4 regions of the Buttiauxella noackiae genome follow, and region 4 is predicted to be linked to each of the others. Evidence: predicted binding sites of a transcription regulator. Region 4 holds the regulator's gene; each other region holds the start of a gene.

Region 1 (5,371 bases), on a different contig from region 4:
CAAGACGATTAAGCACCGCTTCCAGCGCGGTGAGCGTTTGCAGCACACAATCTTTACGCGCGTTATAACCCATAGTGCCGATGCGCCAGATTTTGCCCTGCAACGGGCCAAACGATGTGCCAATTTCGATATGGAAATCTTCCAGCAGCATTTTGCGCACCTCTTCGCCGTGAACAGCTGACGGGATCACCACCCCCAGCACGTTATTCATTTTGTGTTGCAGGTCGCCAAAGGTTTCCAGGCCCATTCCCTGAATTCCCGCTACCAGCGCACGCCCGTGCAGTTCGTGACGAGCGATCCCCGCATCCAGCCCTTCTTCGAGAATAATGCGCGCGCATTCACGCGCGGCAAACAACATGCTGGTGGCTTCGGTATGGTGGTTCAGACGTTCCGGTCCCCAGTAATCCATCACCATGCCAAGATCGAAATAATTCGAATAGATCATTTCATCATCACCGTCCTGGTGAGCAGCCGTACGGATCCCTTCTTCAACACATTTACGGCGGCGGATCACCTCTTCCATCTGTGCGCTGAGCGTTATCGGCGAACTGCCAGACGGACCACCGAGGCATTTTTGTAGGCCTGCGGAGACTGCGTCTAATCCCCAGGCATCCGTTTCAAGCTCGTTGCCGCCAAAAGATGCGGTGGCATCGGTATAGAACAGCACACCATGGCGGCGGCAGATTTCACCCAACTCCGCCAGCGGTTGTAGCATGGTGGTAGAGGTGTCACCTTGTACGGTAAGCAGCAAACGTGGTTTAACCGTTTTAATGGCGTCTTCAATTTGATCCGGGGTAAACACTTCGCCCCAGGGGGCCTCAATGGTGTGAACTTCAGCACGGCATCGACGTGCTATTTCACATAACAGATGGCCGAAACGCCCAAAGACCGGCACCAGAACCTTGTCACCCGGACGAATCGCTGACAGCAAAATCGCTTCGATACCAGAACGGGAAGTCCCATCCACCAGCATTGTCCAACGGTTTTGCGTACGGAAAAGCTCGCGATACAGCACCATCACTTCATTCATATAACCAGTCATGACCGGGTCATACTGCCCAATTAACTGGCTCGCCATTGCCCGCAAGACACGTGGATCGGCATTGATTGGACCCGGCCCCATCAACAAACGGTGTGGCGGATTGATTTGCGCGAAGTGCTGAATATCTGACATGGCCTTTCCTTTAGTTCAAAATGAAACAAAAGATTCTTTGTTAAAATATTCTGCAACTAATGTGCCATTCATTTTCATTAGTGGCAAAGAGAGAAATGCCGACACTTAGCTTTAAAAATGAGAGTTACCTGAAGTGCTTAATGAACCACAATGATTCCCGGAATCTGTGCAGGAGCACCATTATGGTGCACTAGCGTTGTTCTAACTCATCAAGCTCCGTATAGAGTTCGGCAATATGATGAATGCGCTGACGACCAGTGGTTAACGCTTCGTGTAACACTGCGTTTGCTAACAGGTTCACCAGACTCATTGCGCTGCTATAGCTATCGAAAGCTGAAACGCTATCCAGCGGTGCGGCAAAGTGCCAACGGCAGTATGGGGTCAAACCAGAGCCCTGTGCTTCGCTCATTACCAGCAGCGGCACCTGCCGCTTGTGCAAATTAGCCAGCAGTGGCTTGATGATGCGGGGTCGTCTACGGAATGCGATAGCGATGACACAGTCATGTTCGTTGATATCCACCACTTCTTCTGCCAGCGTCTGTCCTGGTTGCGGCAATAACCAGACATCACTACGAACTTGTAATAACTGCTGGCGTAGGTGCGTTGCCACAGGCCATGAATTTCGTAAACCAATAATAAAAATACGTTTTGCTGAAGTAAGTGCCGTGACGACATCGAGAAACTGTTGAGTATCCAACAAGCTAACCCAGTGTGTCAGGTTGGCCATTTCCTGTTTGTAATGCCGTGCAAGTAACGTGTTACCTTGTACCGCATCGCGGTTTTCCGTCAGGGGCATTCCGCTCTGACGCAAGGTTCGCAGTTCTTCACGCATATCCTTGTATCGGTCATAACCCAGGCGCTTAAAGAGGCGACTCACAGTAGCTTTAGATACGCCTGAAAGACGGGCCAACTCAGCGCTGTTGTAGCTAATCAGATCATCAAAATGGTCGACAATAAAGGCAGCAACACGCTGTTCTTGCGGGGAAAGCTGCTCGTATGTTGCTCTTAAGCGCTCGTCTAATTGTTTCATGATGACCTCTGTAACTATTGTTTCATTCGAGCCTGACACAGTGAAACAAACCTCGTCAACCTGGAACATCTCTTGCTTAAATATATTATCCAGCTTCCGTTCTGAGAGATAAAACGATGATGCAAAGCAATATGGCACCTTCCGGTATGGCCGTTACACCGCACCACTTAGCCAGTGAGACCGCATTATCCGTATTACGCCACGGTGGAGATGCTATCGAAGCAATGGTGGCAGCAGCGGCAACTATTGCCGTTGTTTATCCTCACATGAATGGCATTGGCGGCGATGGTTTTTGGTTGATAGTGCCACCAGAAGGTGAGCCGATTGCGATTGATGCCAGCGGTGCCGCGGGTTCACACGCATCTTTGGAATTTTACGCAGGCGAAGCATCTATCCCTCATCGTGGCCCGAAAGCTGCGCTAACCGTGCCAGGAACGCTTAGCGGCTGGGACGAAGCACTAAAAATCTCCAGGCAGCTTGGCGGCGGGCAACTGCCGCTCTCGCGTTTATTGGCGGATGCAATTCGCTATGCGGCTGATGGTATTCCGGTGACCCAATCGCAGGCGCTTGCGACCCATAGCAAATACGACGAGCTGGTTAATATCTCCGGTTTCGCTGAGACGTTTTTAGATCGTGGTGAAATTCCCCATGCAGGTAGTCGTTTCACCCAACCGCGATTAGCCGAAACGCTGACACGCCTGACCGTTGAAGGGCTTGATAGTTTCTATCGCGGTCCGTTAGCCATCTTAATTGCCAACGAACTTGCTGAGTTAGGCATGCCTTTAAACTTACAAGATCTTGCAGCTCACCGGGCCAAACGCCGTATTCCGCTGCATCTGCACCACCAGCATGGTGACATTTACAATATGACGCCCCCCACGCAGGGTCTGGTGTCGCTGGCGATCCTTGGGATCACCGATCATTTAGAAATGGCGCAGGCAAACGAAACCCAAACTGTTCATCGTATCGTTGAGGCCACCAAAAAAGCTTTTACGCTACGCGACAAATACATCACCGATCCACGCCATATCACCACTTCAATTCAAAGCCTGCTGGAGCCAGAGCCGCTCACCGCACTGGCCGCAGAAATTGACGACACAAAGGCCGCTGACTGGGGAACAGGTAAAGGCCCTGGCGATACAGTCTGGATGGGCGTGATTGATAGCAGCGGATTGGCTGTGTCGTTTATTCAAAGTATTTACCACGAGTTTGGCAGCGGTGTGGTACTGCCAAAAAGCGGTGTTCTGTGGCAAAACCGTGGAGCAGCGTTCAGTCTCAAACCCGAAGATTTATTAAGCCTTGCCCCCGGAAAACAACCGTTCCATACCCTGAATCCGGCAGCCGCACGGCTTGCCGATGGCAGAACGATGGTTTACGGCTCGATGGGCGGCGATGGGCAACCGCAAACTCAGGCGGCTATTTTTACCCGCCATGTGATCCAGGGGATGCCACTGCAAGAAGCCGTTACTGCTCCACGTTGGTTACTGGGTAGAACCTGGGGGCAAGCCTCAGACAGCCTGAAATTAGAAGCCAGATTTAGCCCTGAAACCTTCGCAGCACTAAGCGAATTGGGTCATGAAGTCGAAGCATTACCTGATTTCAGCGAAGCTGTAGGTCATGCCGGAGCCATTGTGCGCCATACCAACGGCATGCTTGAAGGAGCTTATGATCCACGCAGCAACGGCAGCGCAGCTGGCTTTTAAGGAGGAAAAGATGAAATTAAAAACTATCGAATGGCCCGCTTATATCCAGTTAATGGAGCAACTTCTCAATGTTCCGCTGGATGATGCTCGCCGTAAAGAGCTCGAAGTACATCTCACACGCATGGCCGCACTGGCTGAATCTTTGATGGATTTTCCATTGCCGCAACGTCAGGAAGTTGCCGGGGTTTATAAGCTATGAACCTACTTTCCATTCGCGATATTCAGCAAGGACTGGCTGGCGGTGAATTTTCTGCCTGCGAACTGGCTCATCTGACGCTTGCACAAATAGAGCAAGTTGACCCTGAAATTAATGCTTTTACCCACGTCACCTCCCAACGTTTACTGCAAGAGGCACAGGCCATTGACCGAATTCGTTCGTGTGGCGAAACACTGCCACCATTAGCGGGCGTGCCCTTTGCGGTAAAAAATCTCTTTGATATTAAAGGAGTGACAACGCTTGCTGGTGCGGAGCTTTTTAGTACGCAACCACCAGCACTTGAAGATGCGTTTGCCATCAAGCAACTGAGTGCCGCTGGGGCTATGCTCACAGGTGCGCTAAATATGGATGCCTACGCATACGGTTTCACCACCGAAAATAGCCACTACGGAGCTACCCGAAACCCGCATGATTTGGCCCGAATTGCCGGCGGTTCATCCGGTGGTTCAGCAGCAGCCGTTGCCGCTGGAATGGTGAACTTTAGCCTCGGTACAGATACTAATGGTTCGATTCGGGTTCCGGCTTCGCTGTGCGGCGTGTTTGGCCTGAAACCTACTTTTGGCCGTCTTTCACGTAGCGGCAGCCAGCCTTTTGTCGCCAGCCTCGACCATATCGGCCCATTGGCTCGTAACGTGGATGATTTAGCCCGAGTTTATGACGCCCTCCAGGGAAGCGATGCTACAGACCATTTCCAGTCAGCCCGTCACGTTGAACCGGTAGCCGATAAACTGGAAAAGCCCGCTAGCTTGCGTAGCGCCGTATTAGGCGGTTTCTTTGAGACCTGGTGCGATGATGAAGCAAAAGCGGCGGTGGCAAGTGTGGCTAAAATACTTGGAACCGACGAATGCATTACATTGCCTGAAGCAGAACTCGCCCGATCGGCCGCATTTTTACTCTCTGCAGCGGAAGGGGGAAACCATTATTTGCCGGCCTTGCGCGAACAGGCAGAACGCTTTGAGCTTAACTCCCGCGAACGCTTGTTAGCGGGCGCCATGACACCATCAGCCTGGTACACTCAGGCGCAGCGCTTCCGAACGTGGTTCCGTGATAACACCCTGCCACTCTTCGAAAAGTATGATCTGCTTATCGCACCAGCAACGCCCTGCAGTGCCACATTGATTGGCCAGCAAACCATGCAAATTAACGGGACTGAGCTTCCCGTGAAAGCCAGCATGGGTATGTTGACACAACCTATTTCATTCCTTGGTTTGCCAGTAGTCACGGTGCCTTTAATGACTGCAAGTGGG
Region 2 (5,371 bases), 1.0 Mb from region 4:
GTAGGCTTGCGGAGTTATCCACCACAATCACCTGTTTACCCGCACGGCAAAAATCCATCGCCAATTCTGTACCAATCAGGCCGCCACCTAAAATCATCACGCGCTGTGCATCGTGCAGTGATGATTCGCATGCCAGGTACTCCTGTTGGCTGTTTAGCGTCAGCATCAATTCTTTGCCTGGAATTGGCGGAAGCAGGGCGCTTGAGCCCGTTGCCAGTACCAGTTTGTCGTATGAAAACTGCTGACTGCCACATTTAACCATGCGTTCACGTGGGTCGATGTCCGACACCCATGTATTGGTGTTTAGCGTCAGATTAAATTGTTCAGCAAACTCCCCGGCACGCTGCCGGGTGAGATCCTCTGCGCGTTGATTCAAACTGATAACGTGGCTGAGATCGGGTTTGTTGTACTCATCCATGCTATCAGCGGCAATCATGCGCACAGGTACCTGTGCATCATGTTTACGGATGTTTTTGACCAGTTGGCGGGCGGCGAAGCCCGAGCCAATGATTACAATGCCATGATTCATTTTGCCTCCGTAGCCAACACGTCAAATACGTCTTTACCGAGTGAGCATTCCGGGCACAAGAAGTTATCAGGTACGTCGCTCCATGGCGTGCCAGGTGCAACATCTTGCATTGGTTCACCGGTTTGCGGATCGTAGATCCACTGGCAAACGCTGCACTGCATGCTTGGGCCTAAATCAGCGCAGGTTTTGACTTCTGCAACGGTTTCCTGAGGTGCAGCTGCTTCAGTTGTCGCAACGGGCAGTGGAGTAAGAGCCCATTGGCGAGCTATTTCACGACCGTGTGCACGGCAGATTTCCAGCGCATCGCCATCCGGACGCCATTTAGCTTTCAGGCTCAGGGACATTTCAAAACCAGCATCTTGCAAACGTGTAGACAAACGATCCACCGCGCCGCCGCTCCAGCCGTGGGAACCAAACGCGCTACCGTGTTTGTTGCGAAAACGCAGGCCGGTCATCTCTTCAACCAGACCCGCAATTTTCGGCATCATCACGTTATTCATTGTGGAGGTGCCAACCAGAACGCCTTTAGAACGGAATACATTGGTCAGAACTTCGTTTTTATCGCTGCGAGCGACGTTAAAGATTTTCACCGCTACGCGTGGGTCAACTTCGGTGATGCCCTGTGCGATAGCATCTGCCATCATGCGTGTGTTGTTGGACATGGTGTCGTAGAAAATCGTGATGCGATCTTCCTGATAATCCGCCGCCCATTTCAGATACAACTCAACGATTTGCGTTGGGTTGTCACGCCATACCACACCATGGGAAGTGGCAATCATATCCACAGGCAGATTGAAGCCGAGGATTTCGGTAATTTTCGGTGTTACCAGGCGGCTGAACGGCGTCAGAATGTTGGCGTAATAGCGTTGGCACTGCTCGAACAACTCGCCCTGATCGACTTCATCATTAAACAGGTGTTCGTCGCAGTAGTGCTGACCGAAAGCATCGTTACTGAACAGTACCGCATCGCCGGTCATGTAAGTCATCATGCTGTCTGGCCAGTGCAGCATTGGAGTTTCAACGAAGATTAACTGTTTACCGTTACCGATATCCAGGCTGTCACCGGTTTTCACCACATTGAAGTTCCATTCTGGATGATGATGGTGACCATTGATTGAATCCACGCCATTCGCGGTGCAGTAAATGGGCGTGTTCGGAATATGGGACATCAGTTCGGACAGCGCACCTGCGTGATCTTCTTCTGCGTGGTTGATGATAACGTAATCAATCTTGCTCAAATCGATTTCACGCGCCAGGTTCTGAACGAATTCGCGGCTAAATTTGTGATCGACAGTATCGATCAGCACGTTTTTTTCTTCCTGAATCAAATAGCTATTGTAGCTGCTGCCGCGCAATGTTTTGTATTCGGTACCGTGAAAATCACGTACTTCCCAGTCACGTTGACCAACCCATTGAATGTTGTTTTTAACTAAAATAGCCATTTGTCAGTACCTCAAGAAGAAATTAAAAAATGATGCTCGTACCTGACATAATACAAACGGTGTGCCAACTTTTTATTTAATTGATTTATAATGATTTTTATAAATAATGATTAATTTTGATAGTCAAAAAGACAGTGTTGAATAGTGTCAATTTAACAATGTGATTGTCTTTTTGACTATCAAAAGCTACAGTTATTGCATCTGTTTCTGGAGCTTTTTATGAGCCTTTCAATTACCTCTCTTGCCAATATCGCTATCGACCTGCAAAGCGGTATTTCCCATCAGGATCGTTTTGCTCGTTTGATTCGTACGCTGCGTCAGCTTTTAGGCAGCGACGCCACGGCATTACTGCGTTATGAATCCCGTCAGTTTCGCCCGCTGGCAATTGATGGCCTGGCGGCCGATGTGCTAGGGCGGCGTTTTGATCTCGACGAACATCCGCGCCTGGAAGCCATTGCCCGTGCGGGTGACGTGGTGCGGTTCCCGGCAGAAAGTGAATTGCCCGATCCTTACGATGGCCTGATTCCCGACCACACCGATCTGAAAGTCCATGCGTGTCTGGGCCTGCCATTGTTTGCCGATCAGAACCTGATCGGCGCGCTCACGGTGGATGGCATGGATCCTGCGCAGTTCGACCATTTCAGTGATGAAGAACTGCGTTTAATCAGCGTATTGGCTGCGGGGGCACTCAATAACGCTTTGTTAATGGAACAGCTTGAGAATCAAACATCTGCGGTGACCGCAGCTCCCATCATGGCCAAGACAGGTAGTGGCGAAATGGTCGGGTTGTCTGCGGGAATAATGCAGCTCAAGAAAGAGATAGAGATCGTTGCGGGTTCCGATCTGAATGTGCTTATCACCGGGGAAACCGGGGTCGGTAAAGAGCTGGTGGCGCGTGCGATTCACAGTGGTTCGGCACGTGCCGCAAATCCGCTGGTTTACCTGAACTGCGCCGCTTTACCGGAAAGCGTGGCGGAGAGTGAATTGTTCGGCCACGTTAAAGGGGCTTTTACCGGCGCGATTCACCACCGAACCGGCAAATTTGAAATGGCTGATAACGGCACACTATTTTTGGATGAAATAGGGGAATTGCCTTTAACGCTGCAATCCAAACTGCTGCGGGTTTTACAGTACGGCGATATTCAGCGGGTGGGCGATGACAGCAGCCAAAGGGTAAATGTGCGGGTGCTGGCAGCGACCAATCGTGACTTAAAGCAGCATGTACTGGCGGGTGAGTTTCGGGCCGATCTGTTTCACCGCCTGAGCGTTTTTCCACTGCATGTGCCACCGCTACGTGAACGGGGCGATGACATCACGCTATTAGCTGGGTTTTTCTGCGAGCAAAGCCGCGTAAAAATGGGATTGAAACAGGTCGCCTTGACGGATGGCGCTCGTGAATTACTGCGTCGATACGACTGGCCCGGAAATATTCGCGAGCTGGAGCATGCTCTTTATCGCGCTACAGTGCTTGCGCGCGCGGGTAAACCAGGTGGCGAAATCTGGCTGGAGCCGCAGCATTTTCAATTGACGGATACTGAGGTTAAACCTGCCAGTACGCCTGTTGCTGAAGTGGCTGAGGTCGATAACTTGCGTACGGCGACTGATGATTTCCAGCGGCAGATTATTATCAGCACGCTGGAGGCTAATGCGGGTAATTGGGCTGCGAGTGCCCGGCAACTGCAGCTGGATGTCGCTAATTTACACCGCCTGGCGAAACGTCTTGGTGTGAAGTAGTGTTTTCAGGAGATTTTGATTTCCTGGCACAAGAGCTTGCTACCCACTCGATAAATTCTTTTTTAGACAGGGCTTTACTGAAGAACCAGCCCTGTCCGTACTGCACACCCTGTTTGCGCAACCATGCCGCCTGGCAAGGGGTTTCAATGCCTTCGGCCACCATCAAAATACCCAGAGCTTTTGCCATTTCAATAATATGCGGAGTGACATTTTTATATTCCAGGGCATCAACGAATGATTTATCTATTTTAAGGATATCAACATCGAGGTCTTGTAAATAACTCAGGCTGGAATAACCGGTTCCAAAATCATCAATATAGATGGCATGCCCGGCTTTTCGATATTGCGCAATAATAGGTGCTGTAATTTTCGGGTCAGAAAAACCACGTTCAGTAATCTCAAATGCTATTTGTTTTGGATGAACTGAATAACGAGACAGGTACGGGCGAGTGAAATCAAGAATATGCAGGCTACGTGCATCCTGAACCCCCATGTTCACAGAAACATGATGATGAGGATGCTTGCTTAACCAATCGCCCAGCTCATGAAATATACGCTTAATGACCTGCTCTGTTAATTGTGTTATCAACCCTGTTTGCTCCGCCAGTGGGATAAACACATCCGGGTTTAACATTGAGCCATCTTGTTGCTGCCAACGAATTAAGGCTTCCGCACCGACAATCTCGCCGCTTTGAAGATGAACAATAGGTTGATAAACCACGCTAAATTCATTGTTTTTGATAGCATCCATCAGCCTGTTACGAGGCGATAACAACCGACGCAAAATACGAATTAAGACTCCACCTGCGGCGAGGCTTATGATTAACCCCACTGGTAACCAGATAAACAATTGCTGATACCATGCGGTCGTCAGGGGTTCCATTGACGCCCAGGCAATCATGGCCAGGCCAAGATTATTATCCCGGCGTATCACATAGAAATTGTTGTTGCTTTGAAATTCGTCCGTACCTTGTTCCAGTGCTTCATGCCATGTTTCAGGGATATATCGGCTGTTGCTGGCAATAAGCTGATTATTATGCAGCCCAATCATTGCAATATTTAATGTGTAATTGCCAAAGGGGAGAACATCAATAAATGACATTGGGTCAATTAAAGCAAGATGGGGGTCCTTACCTATATAGACCATTTTGCGCTGAAAATCGGGTATCGGTGGAGTGGTATACCATGCGTTATAACCATGAATGCCCTGACGGTCTGGCTTACCTAATGTCGCGGCATGAGTAATAGACTCAAGTGAAGTACACAAAATATGCTCATCTTCCTGAAACATCACTTCTTGCACATAGCGATATTCAAGAGCGATTCGATGCATGGCTTCTGCGTGTGCTTGCGAACAGGTATTGTCATTAAAGCGGTTAATATCATTAATCGCAGAAACAGCCTGGTCGATGACTGTGCCCGTGCGTAGCAATGCATGATCGGCAAAGTCACCTAATTCATCGTGAAATGCGTGTTCGGCATTACGATGAGCAAGATAAATGCTTAACAAAATAGGTAGCAAAACTGCCAAAATAAGTACACCGCTTACCAGGCTGATGAGCTTTCGGGATGTCATTCTTTAAGACCCAGTTAAGAAGTGAGTTTTTATAATGGTTTTTGATAGACGAGAACAGTCTATCTCACATGCATAGGCGATGTTATGTTT
Region 3 (5,371 bases), on a different contig from region 4:
TAGGTAAACCGAAAACTCGGTATGACCTGGCCAACTGTTAAATTCGATTTTTCCCGAATGCTGATCGATCAAGTTGCGTGCAATAGAAAGACCTAAACCTGTCCCTCCCTCACGTCCGCTCACCATTGGGTAGAATAGTGTGTCCTGCAGATGGGCCGGAATACCCGGACCGTTGTCTTCAATATCAATACGTGCAGCCAGGCGATAGCGAGTGCCGTGCAGAGTAAGCTGAAAAGCGGTACGCGTACGTAACACTATCTCGCCCCCCTCACTGCCCAGCGCCTGAAGCGCGTTCCGCACAATATTCAGTAAAATCTGTTCAATTTGATCCGGGTCGTGCGCCAGTTCCGGCAAGCTTGGGTCGTAATCTCTTATCAGAGTGACATTCGCTGGCAACTCCATTGACACCAGTTTCATCACCCGCTCGGTGACTTTATGAATACTTTCTGTGACGTGCATGCCTGGTTGTTGCGGGCCTAAAAGCCTGTCGACCAGATTACGTAAGCGGTCGGCTTGCTCAATAATCACCTTGGTGTATTCAGTGAGCGATGGGTCCGGTAAGGCTTTAGCCAGAAGCTGTGCTGCACCGCGTAACCCGCCGAGAGGGTTTTTAATCTCGTGAGCCAGCCCACGGACTAAATCACGAGCGGCAATCTGCTGCGCTTGCTGTAACTGCTCCTGACTTAAACGACGTTGGTTATCCATCGGCGCCATTTCCATCAGGATGAAACCTTCTGGTAAACGTTGTGCAGTCAGGGAAAGAATATGGGAGCGGCTATCAATAACCAGTGTGACTTCGTTATCGGTAAAGCCCTGGCCTGCGGTCAGGCTTTCCTGCATCAAGCCAACATTTAGCGAAAAGTAACTCAACAGTTCTGGTAGCGGTGTGCCGTACAGCTTGCGCGAACTTTGTGCTAAAAGTTGCTGTGCCGCCGGGTTGGCGTAATGAACCGCCAGCTCGTCATCGACCAGTAAAATACTGTTGATTAAAGAATTCAGGATCTGCCCAGCATCGGGCAGTGTGCCGGTTGCCATACAGCAGTCTCCGATAATTTGCACTGTGATGGTGCATTATAGTTTCCTGGCGGCAAAAAACGTTGCTGCAACAGGTTATTTGTGGATAAAAAAGCCCATCAAAGGATGGGCCAAAAGTTTCCACGGCAACTAAATCTCCGCGTCTTTCACGTTGCTGCTGCGTTAGCTTCGCTCATTCACCCGAATCACTTACTTGAGTAAGCTCATCGGGATTCATTCTCTTGCCGGCTTGCTGCAACGCGAAATTCGCTGAGTTTTTATAGCGATTAAACGCTGTAGTACAGCTCAAACTCAACTGGGTGCGGAGTCATACGCACACGGTCGTTTTCTTCCATACGCAGTGCGATGTAAGCATCGATAGCTTCATCAGTGAACACGCCACCCGCAGTCAGGAACTCGCGGTCTTCGTTCAGGCAGCTCAGTGCTTCTTCCAGAGAGCCAGCAACTTGTGGGATCTCTTTCGCTTCTTCTGGCGGCAAGTCGTACAGGTTTTTGTCCATTGCTTCGCCCGGATGGATTTTGTTCTTGATACCATCAAGACCAGCCATCAGCAGTGCTGCGAAGCACAGGTATGGGTTAGCCGCTGGGTCCGGGAAACGCACTTCGATACGACGTGCTTTCGGAGACGCAACTACTGGGATACGGATTGAAGCAGAACGGTTAGCTGCAGAGTAAGCCAGCATTACTGGAGCTTCGTAACCCGGGACCAGACGCTTGTAGGAGTTGGTTGTTGGGTTAGCAAGGGCGTTGATAGCTTTAGCGTGTTTGATAACGCCGCCGATGTAATACAGCGCTTGCTCAGACAGGCCCGCATATTTGTCACCAGCGAACAGGTTTACACCGTTCTTAGCCAGGGACATATGGCAGTGCATACCAGAACCGTTATCGCCAAACATTGGTTTAGGCATAAAGGTCGCTGTTTTGCCGTAAGCATGGGCAACGTTGTGAACGACATATTTGTAGATCTGAATTTCATCTGCTTTTTTAGTCATGGTGTTGAAGCGGGTAGCCACTTCGTTCTGACCAGCAGTTGCAACTTCATGGTGGTGAGCTTCAACAACCAGGCCCATTTGCTCCATAGTCAGACACATTGCAGAACGCAGGTCCTGAGAGGAGTCAACCGGAGGAACTGGGAAGTAACCGCCTTTAACTGCAGGACGGTGGCCTTTGTTGCCGCCTTCGTATTTGGTGCCGGTGTTCCATGCGCCTTCGATATCATCGATAGCAACGTGAGAACCGGAAATAGAGCTACCGAAACGAACGTCGTCGAACAGGAAGAACTCTGGCTCTGGCCCGAACAGAACGGTATCGGCGATGCCAGTAGAACGCAGGTAGTCTTCAGCACGCTTGGAAATGGAGCGCGGGTCGCGGTCATAACCCTGCATAGTGCCTGGCTCAAGAATGTCGCAACGAATGATCAGCGTAGAATCAGCGAAGAACGGGTCAATGACAGCAGTAGAAGCATCTGGCATCAGAACCATGTCTGACTCGTTGATGCCTTTCCAGCCACCAATTGAAGAGCCATCAAACATTTTGCCTTCTTCGAAGAAGTCAGCAGTAACCTGATGAGCAGGGATAGTGACGTGCTGTTCTTTACCTTTGGTGTCAGTGAAGCGCAGATCAACAAACTTCACTTCGTGTTCATTCAGCATCGTCAAAACGTGTTCAGCGGACATACTTAACTCTCCCGGATTTGGTCATTGAATTGGCTTGTTGCCCTGAAATGATTAAAGCGAAATCTGTGCCAACTTTTAAATTACCCCAAAAAGGCGCTATCATGCGCACTATAGTGCAAAAGGGCTGCACCACGATGGATAGTTTGCACCAATGTAGTGCTTAAGTCTGAGATTTGAGCACCATATTGGTGCAATTTTCGTTGTGGCTCCCTTTTTTGCTCCGTGAAAGCGATCACAAACCATTACTTTTTACATTGTTTGTAAAAGTTCTTTGTGATCCTGTTATGTCCTTCGATTAATACGTGTACAATAACGCGCTATTTCTAATGCCTGAGGCAAAGTTGTGATCGAAAATCTGCGTAATATCGCCATCATCGCGCACGTTGACCATGGTAAAACTACCCTGGTTGATAAGCTGCTGCAGCAATCTGGTACTTTCAGTAACGAGCGTGCTGAAGCCACTGAACGCGTGATGGACTCCAACGATTTGGAGAAAGAGCGTGGGATTACCATCCTCGCTAAAAACACCGCTATCAAATGGAATGACTACCGTATCAACATCGTTGATACCCCTGGGCACGCCGACTTCGGTGGTGAAGTTGAACGTGTAATGTCCATGGTAGACTCCGTTCTGCTGGTCGTTGACGCAATGGATGGCCCAATGCCGCAGACGCGCTTCGTAACCAAAAAGGCATTTGCCCATGGTTTGAAGCCGATTGTTGTTATCAACAAAGTTGACCGTCCTGGCGCGCGTCCTGACTGGGTTGTTGATCAGGTCTTCGACCTGTTCGTAAACCTCGACGCAACCGACGAGCAGCTCGATTTCCCAATCATCTATGCATCAGCATTGATGGGTATCGCAGGTAACGATCACAGCGATATGGCGGAAGACATGACCCCGCTGTACCAGGCGATCGTTGACCACGTTAAAGCACCAGACGTTGACTCTGATGGTCCGTTCCAGATGCAAATCTCCCAGCTTGATTACAACAACTATGTTGGCGTTATCGGCATCGGTCGCATCAAACGCGGTAAAGTGAAGCCTAACCAGCAAATCACTATCATCGACAGCGAAGGTAAAACTCGTAACGGTAAAGTCGGTAAAGTACTGACTCACCTCGGTCTGGAGCGTATTGAATCCACCGAAGCTGAAGCCGGCGACATCATCGCGATTACCGGTCTGGGCGAGCTGAACATCTCCGACACCCTTTGCGATACGCAAAATGTTGAAGCGCTGCCAGCACTGTCTGTTGATGAACCAACTGTTACCATGTTCTTCAACGTCAACACCTCTCCGTTCTGTGGCAAAGAAGGTAAATATGTTACCTCTCGTCAGATCCTTGACCGCCTGAACAAAGAGCTGGTGCATAACGTGGCACTGCGTGTTGAAGAAACCGAAGATGCGGATGCATTCCGTGTATCCGGTCGTGGCGAACTGCACCTGTCCGTGCTTATCGAAAACATGCGTCGTGAAGGCTTCGAACTGGCTGTGTCCCGTCCGAAAGTAATCAACCGTATGATCGATGGTCGTATGCAAGAGCCATTCGAAAACGTGACTCTGGATATCGAAGAACAGCACCAGGGTTCTGTAATGCAGGCGATGGGTGAGCGTAAGGGCGATGTCAAAGACATGATCCCTGACGGCAAAGGCCGTATCCGTCTGGATTACCTGATCCCAGCACGTGGCCTGATCGGCTTCCGTACTGAGTTCATGACCATGACTTCTGGTACTGGTCTGCTGTACTCCACATTCAGCCATTACGACGACGTGAAACCAGGCGAAATCGGCCAGCGTCAGAACGGCGTGCTGATCTCTAACGGCCAGGGTAAAGCGGTTGCGTTTGCTCTGTTCGGTCTGCAGGACCGCGGTAAGTTGTTCCTGGGTCACGGTGCAGAAGTTTACGAAGGCCAGATCATCGGTATTCACAGTCGTTCTAACGACCTGACTGTAAACTGCCTGACCGGTAAGAAACTGACCAACATGCGTGCGTCCGGTACTGATGAAGCAACGACTCTGGTTCCTGCATTGAAGATGTCTCTGGAGCAAGCTCTGGAATTCATCGATGATGACGAACTGGTAGAAGTGACTCCGACTTCCGTACGTATTCGTAAGCGTCACCTGACTGAAAACGACCGCAAACGTGCGGGTCGTGGTAGCAAAGAAGCGTAAGTTTCTTTCCTGCAAAGCATTGAAGCCCTGCCTGTTTAGGCGGGGCTTTTTTTTGCTTAATAACTCGCAGAACCCGGATCACTTTTTTATCAGCGATAGTCAAAGCTACCCTTTACCGCTACAGTTATTTGTCCATGCGCAAAGGAGAGGCTTATGTTGTATATCTTTGATTTAGGCAACGTCATTGTTGATATCGACTTCAACCGCGTGATGGGGGTTTGGAGTGATTACAGCCGCGTGCCACTGGCGAATTTGCAAAAAAGCTTTGTAATGGGCGAGGCGTTTCAACGCCACGAGCGGGGGCAAATTAGCGACGAAGAATTTGCTGCTGCGGTATGCGAAGAAATGGGAATGGCGTTGAGCTTTGATCAGTTTTCCGCCGGCTGGCAGGCTATCTTTGTTGCCTTACGCCCAGAAGTGATTGCCATCATGAACAAGCTGCGTGAGCAGGGACATCGTGTCGTTGTGCTCTCTAACACCAACCGTTTAC
Region 4 (5,371 bases):
GCTTATGTCGGGGATGATTTAATCGACTGGCCTGTAATGGCTAAAGTAGGTTTGAGTGTCGCGGTAGCGGATGCTCATCCTTTACTTATTCCTCGTGCCGACTACGTTACACGTATTGCTGGCGGGCGAGGAGCAGTACGCGAAGTCTGCGATCTCCTTTTACTGGCCCAAGGAAAGCTTGATGAGGCCAAAGGGCTATCTATATGAGTAAGACCAGACGTTGGGTTATCATCCTGCTCTCATTGCTGGCACTGGTATTGATTGGTGTAAATCTGGTCGATAAAGACACTGTTGCGCCACAAACAGTAAATAGTAACGAGCCGACCTATAAAAGTGAACATTCTACGACTCTCGCCTACAGTCCTGAAGGGGCTTTAAATTACCGCCTGGTCGCAGAACATGTTGAATATTTTTCCGATACCGCTATTTCGTGGTTCACCAATCCGGTGATGACACAGTATGACGAAAACAAAGTAGCAACCTGGTCATTACGGGCAGATCGCGCCAAACTGACTAACGATCGGATGCTGTATTTGTACGGGAATGTGGTACTGACAGCTCTGACACCAGATTCACAGCTACGCAAAATTACCACGGACAATGCGCAGGTTAATTTAGTCACTCAGGATGTTGCGTCTGATGACCAGGTAACCTTGTACGGAACCAGCTTTAACTCTACCGGCCTCAAAATGCGTGGAAACTTACGCAGTAAAAATGCCGAGCTGATTGAAAAGGTTAGAACATCCTATGAAATCCAGAATAAACAAACTCAGCCGTAATTTAGTACTGACCAGTACGCTTTTAGCCGCCAGTTTTTCGGCATTTGCGCTGACCGGTGATACCGATCAGCCGATTCATATTGAATCTGACCAGCAGTCGCTGGATATGCAAGGCAACGTCGTCACCTTCACCGGCAATGTGATCGTGACACAAGGCAGTATCAAAATTAACGCCGATAAAGTGGTTGTGACCCGCCCTGGCGGTGAGCAAGGTAAAGAAGTGATTGATGGTTATGGTAATCCTGCCACTTTCTATCAGATGCAAGATAGCGGTAAACCCGTTAGCGGCCACTCAGCGACCATGCACTATGAGTTGCAAAACGACTTTGTCGTTCTGACCGGTAACGCTTATCTCGAGCAGGTCGACAGTAATATCAAAGGCGACAAAATTACCTACCTCGTTAAAGAGCAGAAAATGCAGGCCTTTAGCGAAAAAGGTAAACGAGTCACCACGGTTCTGGTCCCTTCTCAATTGCAGAAAAAAGACGGCAAGGCTCCGGCGCCAGCCCCGAAAAAGAGTAACTAATTCGTTATGGCTACTTTAATTGCAAAACACCTCGCCAAAGCCTACAAAGGCCGCCGCGTTGTTGAAGACGTCAGCCTGACCGTTAAATCAGGTGAAATTGTTGGTTTGCTTGGCCCTAACGGTGCAGGCAAAACGACGACTTTTTACATGGTTGTTGGCATTGTTCCGCGTGATGCAGGCAACATCATTATTGATGACGAAGACATCAGTCTTCTGCCGCTTCATGCGCGTGCCCGTCGTGGCATTGGCTATTTACCGCAAGAAGCGTCAATTTTCCGTCGCTTAAGCGTGTTCGATAACTTGATGGCAGTCCTGCAAATTCGTGATGATCTCAGCGCTGAGCAGCGTGAAGACCGCGCGAATGAGTTGATGGAAGAGTTTCACATTGAGCATTTGCGCAACAACCTCGGGCAGTCGCTGTCGGGTGGTGAACGCCGTCGTGTCGAAATTGCCCGAGCTCTGGCCGCAAACCCGAAATTTATTCTGTTGGACGAACCTTTTGCGGGTGTTGACCCAATCTCCGTCATCGACATCAAGCGAATCATCGAACATTTGCGCGACAGCGGGCTTGGTGTGCTGATTACTGACCATAACGTACGCGAAACGTTGGCCGTGTGTGAACGAGCCTACATCGTAAGCCAGGGCCAGTTAATTGCCCATGGCACGCCTGCGGAAATCCTGGAAGATGAGCATGTTAAGCGCGTCTATCTGGGCGAAGAGTTCAGACTCTGATAGGGTAGGAAGTATAATTATTAATACTCAGGGTAATTCGAGTTGCCCACGTTCCTGCAACTCGAAGTATGCTGGGTATATACCTGAGGAAGCTCGCTCTGAATATGAAGCAAGGTTTGCAATTACGACTTAGCCAACAACTTGCTATGACTCCACAGTTACAGCAGGCAATTCGTCTGTTGCAACTGTCAACGTTAGAGCTTCAGCAAGAACTCCAGCAAGCACTGGAAAGTAACCCACTGCTTGAGCAAACCGATCTGCATGAAGAAATTGAAACTCAGGAAGTTCGTGAAAACGAAGCGTTAGATACTCGTGAAGCTCTCGAACAAAAAGAGATGCCTGACGAATTGCCGTTAGATACCAGTTGGGATGAAATCTACACCGCAGGTACACCATCAGGAACCGGCACAGATTACATTGACGACGAGTTACCGGTTTATCAGGGGGAAACTACCCAGTCGCTTCAGGATTATCTGATGTGGCAGGTCGATCTTACTCCGTTTTCTGATACCGATACCGCCATTGCGACATCAATCGTTGATGCTGTTGATGAGATGGGCTATCTGACAGTTTCGCTTGATGAAATTCTCGAAAGCATGGGTGATGACGAAATCACCATCGATGAAATAGAAGCGGTACTTAAACGCGTTCAACGATTCGACCCCGTAGGTGTCGCTGCACGCGATCTACGCGATTGCTTGCTGATCCAGCTTTCGCAATTTTCCCGTGAAACACCGTGGCTGACCGAGGCACGACTGATTGTCAGCGATCATCTGGATCTGCTCGCCAATCATGATTTCCGTAGCCTGATGCGCGTCACTCGCTTAAAAGAAGAAGTGCTGAAAGAGGCTATGTGCCTGATTCAGTCTCTTGATCCACGTCCTGGTCAATCGATTCAAACCAGTGAACCCGAATATGTCATTCCCGATATTCTGGTCAAAAAGATTCAGGGGCGCTGGACGGTTGAACTAAATGCCGACAGCATTCCACGCCTTAAAATAAATCAGCAGTACGCTGCGATGGGTACCAATGCCCGTAACGACAGCGACTCGCAATTTATTCGCAGTAACCTGCAAGAAGCGAAGTGGTTGATTAAAAGTCTTGAGAGTCGCAACGATACGCTGCTGCGTGTCAGTCGCTGTATCGTTGAGCAGCAACAAGGTTTTTTTGAACACGGCGAAGAGCATATGAAACCAATGGTTCTTGCTGATATCGCCCAGGTAGTCGAAATGCATGAATCGACTATTTCCCGAGTGACCACGCAAAAATATTTGCACAGTCCACGCGGCATTTTTGAATTGAAGTATTTCTTCTCAAGCCATGTGAATACCGAAGGCGGAGGTGAGGCCTCGTCAACGGCGATTCGGGCACTAGTGAAGAAATTAATTGCGGCAGAAAACCCTGCGAAACCTCTAAGTGATAGCAAGTTAACGACTATGCTATCCGATCAGGGGATCATGGTGGCCCGCCGCACTGTTGCGAAGTACCGAGAGTCTTTATCCATACCACCGTCAAATCAGCGTAAACAGCTGGTATGACTTAACCGATAAGGAAGACACTATGCAGCTCAACATTACAGGACATAACGTCGAAATCACTGACGCACTGCGCGATTTTGTGAGTACGAAGTTTGCCAAACTGGAGCAGTACTTCGAAAGAATTAACCAAGTCTACATTGTGTTAAAAGTGGAAAAAGTCACGCATATTGCCGATGCGACGCTTCATGTGAATGGTGGTGAAATCCATGCAAGCTCTGATGGCCAGGATATGTATGCGGCAATTGATGGCTTAATTGATAAACTGGCGCGCCAGTTAACCAAACATAAAGATAAACTAAAACAACACTGATAATCCGGGCAACTGTTTTGGCATATACCCGTTAGCATTCGAGTTGCAGGTAGGCGGCAAGGGAGCTAATCCCCAGGAGCTTACTTAAGTAAGTGACTGGCGTTAGTGAGTGAAGCCAACACCCCTGCTGGTTGAAGGATGATGGGTATAGACGGCTCGTTACTTAACGGGCCGTTAGCATAACAGGAGGCTTAGGTGAACTTATGATGAACAACGATTCTGCTCTACAACTAAGTAATGTCCTGAACAAGGAATGTACTCGTACCAACGTACATTGCCAAAGTAAAAAACGTGCACTGGAAATCATCAGTGAGCTGGCCGCAAAGCAACTCGGCCTGCCGCCACAAGTGGTTTTTGAAGCCGTGCTAACGCGCGAACGTATGGGGAGTACAGGTATCGGTAACGGTATCGCGATTCCTCATGGGAAACTGGAAGAAGATACCACTCGCGCGGTTGGGGTGTTTATTAAACTGGAAACCCCTATTGCATTCGATGCGATTGATAACCAGCCAGTGGACTTGATGTTTGCGCTCCTTGTACCGGCGGACCAAACAAAAACGCATTTGCACACTTTATCTCTGGTGGCAAAGCGTCTGGCAGACAAAACAATTTGTCGACGCCTGCGTTCTGCGCAAAGCGATGAAGAGCTTTATCAGATCATTACCGACACAGAAAATGGTAGTGAAAGTGAATAATCTGGCTGCGGATATGTTGACGCCACAGCAAGAGAAGTTGGGGGAGTGAAAAAATGGTGCTGATGATCGTCAGCGGCCGCTCTGGTTCAGGGAAGTCTGTAGCCTTGCGTGCACTAGAAGATATGGGATTCTACTGCGTAGATAATCTACCAGTGGTGCTGTTACCTGATCTTGCCAAAACTCTCGCAGAGCGAAAAATTTCTGCGGCAGTGAGCATCGATGTGCGTAACATGCCGGAAAACCCGGAAATTTTTGAACAGGCGATGAGTAATCTGCCTGACTCATTCTCGCCACAATTGTTATTCCTTGATGCCGATCGTAACACGCTGATCCGTCGATACAGCGACACGCGTCGATTGCATCCACTTTCTAGCAAAAACCTTTCGCTAGAAAGTGCTATTGATGAAGAAAGTGACCTGCTTGAACCACTGAAATCCAGAGCTGATCTGATTATCGACACCTCTGAAATGTCAGTGCATGAACTTGCGGAAATGTTGCGTACTCGCCTGCTCGGCAAGCGTGAGCGCGAATTGACTATGGTGTTCGAGTCCTTCGGCTTTAAACACGGTATTCCAATCGATGCTGACTACGTGTTTGACGTGCGCTTCCTGCCAAATCCGCACTGGGATCCTAAGCTCCGTCCGATGACCGGTCTCGACAGACCCGTCGCTGCATTCCTTGACCGTCACACCGAAGTGCACAACTTTATCTACCAGACGCGCAGCTATCTTGAGCAATGGTTACCAATGCTGGAAACCAACAACCGCAGCTATTTGACTGTGGCAATTGGT

Evidence for each region. The regulator sigma-54, encoded in region 4, starts transcription at its own class of promoters, with help from an activator protein. The targets are predictions, from matches to a motif close to GTTGGCACANNTTTCGCTNT.
Region 1: a site for sigma-54 is predicted at 2,264-2,283, ahead of IX31_RS21020 (gamma-glutamyltransferase family protein). Genes of this name have one in related genera too.
Region 2: a site for sigma-54 is predicted at 2,021-2,040, ahead of norV (anaerobic nitric oxide reductase flavorubredoxin). Genes of this name have one in related genera too.
Region 3: a site for sigma-54 is predicted at 2,765-2,784, ahead of glnA (glutamate--ammonia ligase). Genes of this name have one in related genera too.

The regions. Positions count from the first base shown of each region.
Region 1 covers NZ_JPRU01000007.1:80,263-85,633, reverse strand. The annotation lists gene IX31_RS21030 (pyridoxal-phosphate-dependent aminotransferase family protein) at 1-1,174, opposite strand, end outside; gene IX31_RS21025 (MurR/RpiR family transcriptional regulator) at 1,365-2,204, opposite strand; gene IX31_RS21020 (gamma-glutamyltransferase family protein) at 2,321-3,907, shown strand; gene hpxX (oxalurate catabolism protein HpxX) at 3,918-4,106, shown strand; gene IX31_RS21010 (AtzE family amidohydrolase) at 4,103-5,371, shown strand, end outside.
Region 2 covers NZ_JPRU01000002.1:528,489-533,859, forward strand. The annotation lists gene norW (NADH:flavorubredoxin reductase NorW) at 1-529, opposite strand, end outside; gene norV (anaerobic nitric oxide reductase flavorubredoxin) at 526-1,971, opposite strand; gene norR (nitric oxide reductase transcriptional regulator NorR) at 2,191-3,705, shown strand; gene IX31_RS10880 (EAL domain-containing protein) at 3,665-5,281, opposite strand.
Region 3 covers NZ_JPRU01000006.1:111,647-117,017, reverse strand. The annotation lists gene glnL (nitrogen regulation protein NR(II)) at 1-1,035, opposite strand, end outside; gene glnA (glutamate--ammonia ligase) at 1,302-2,711, opposite strand; gene typA (ribosome-dependent GTPase TypA) at 3,055-4,881, shown strand; gene yihX (glucose-1-phosphatase) at 5,035-5,371, shown strand, end outside.
Region 4 covers NZ_JPRU01000002.1:1,541,115-1,546,485, forward strand. The annotation lists gene kdsC (3-deoxy-manno-octulosonate-8-phosphatase KdsC) at 1-207, shown strand, start outside; gene lptC (LPS export ABC transporter periplasmic protein LptC) at 204-779, shown strand; gene lptA (lipopolysaccharide ABC transporter substrate-binding protein LptA) at 748-1,305, shown strand; gene lptB (LPS export ABC transporter ATP-binding protein) at 1,312-2,037, shown strand; gene rpoN (RNA polymerase factor sigma-54) at 2,142-3,575, shown strand; gene hpf (ribosome hibernation promoting factor) at 3,598-3,885, shown strand; gene ptsN (PTS IIA-like nitrogen regulatory protein PtsN) at 4,089-4,580, shown strand; gene rapZ (RNase adapter RapZ) at 4,634-5,371, shown strand, end outside.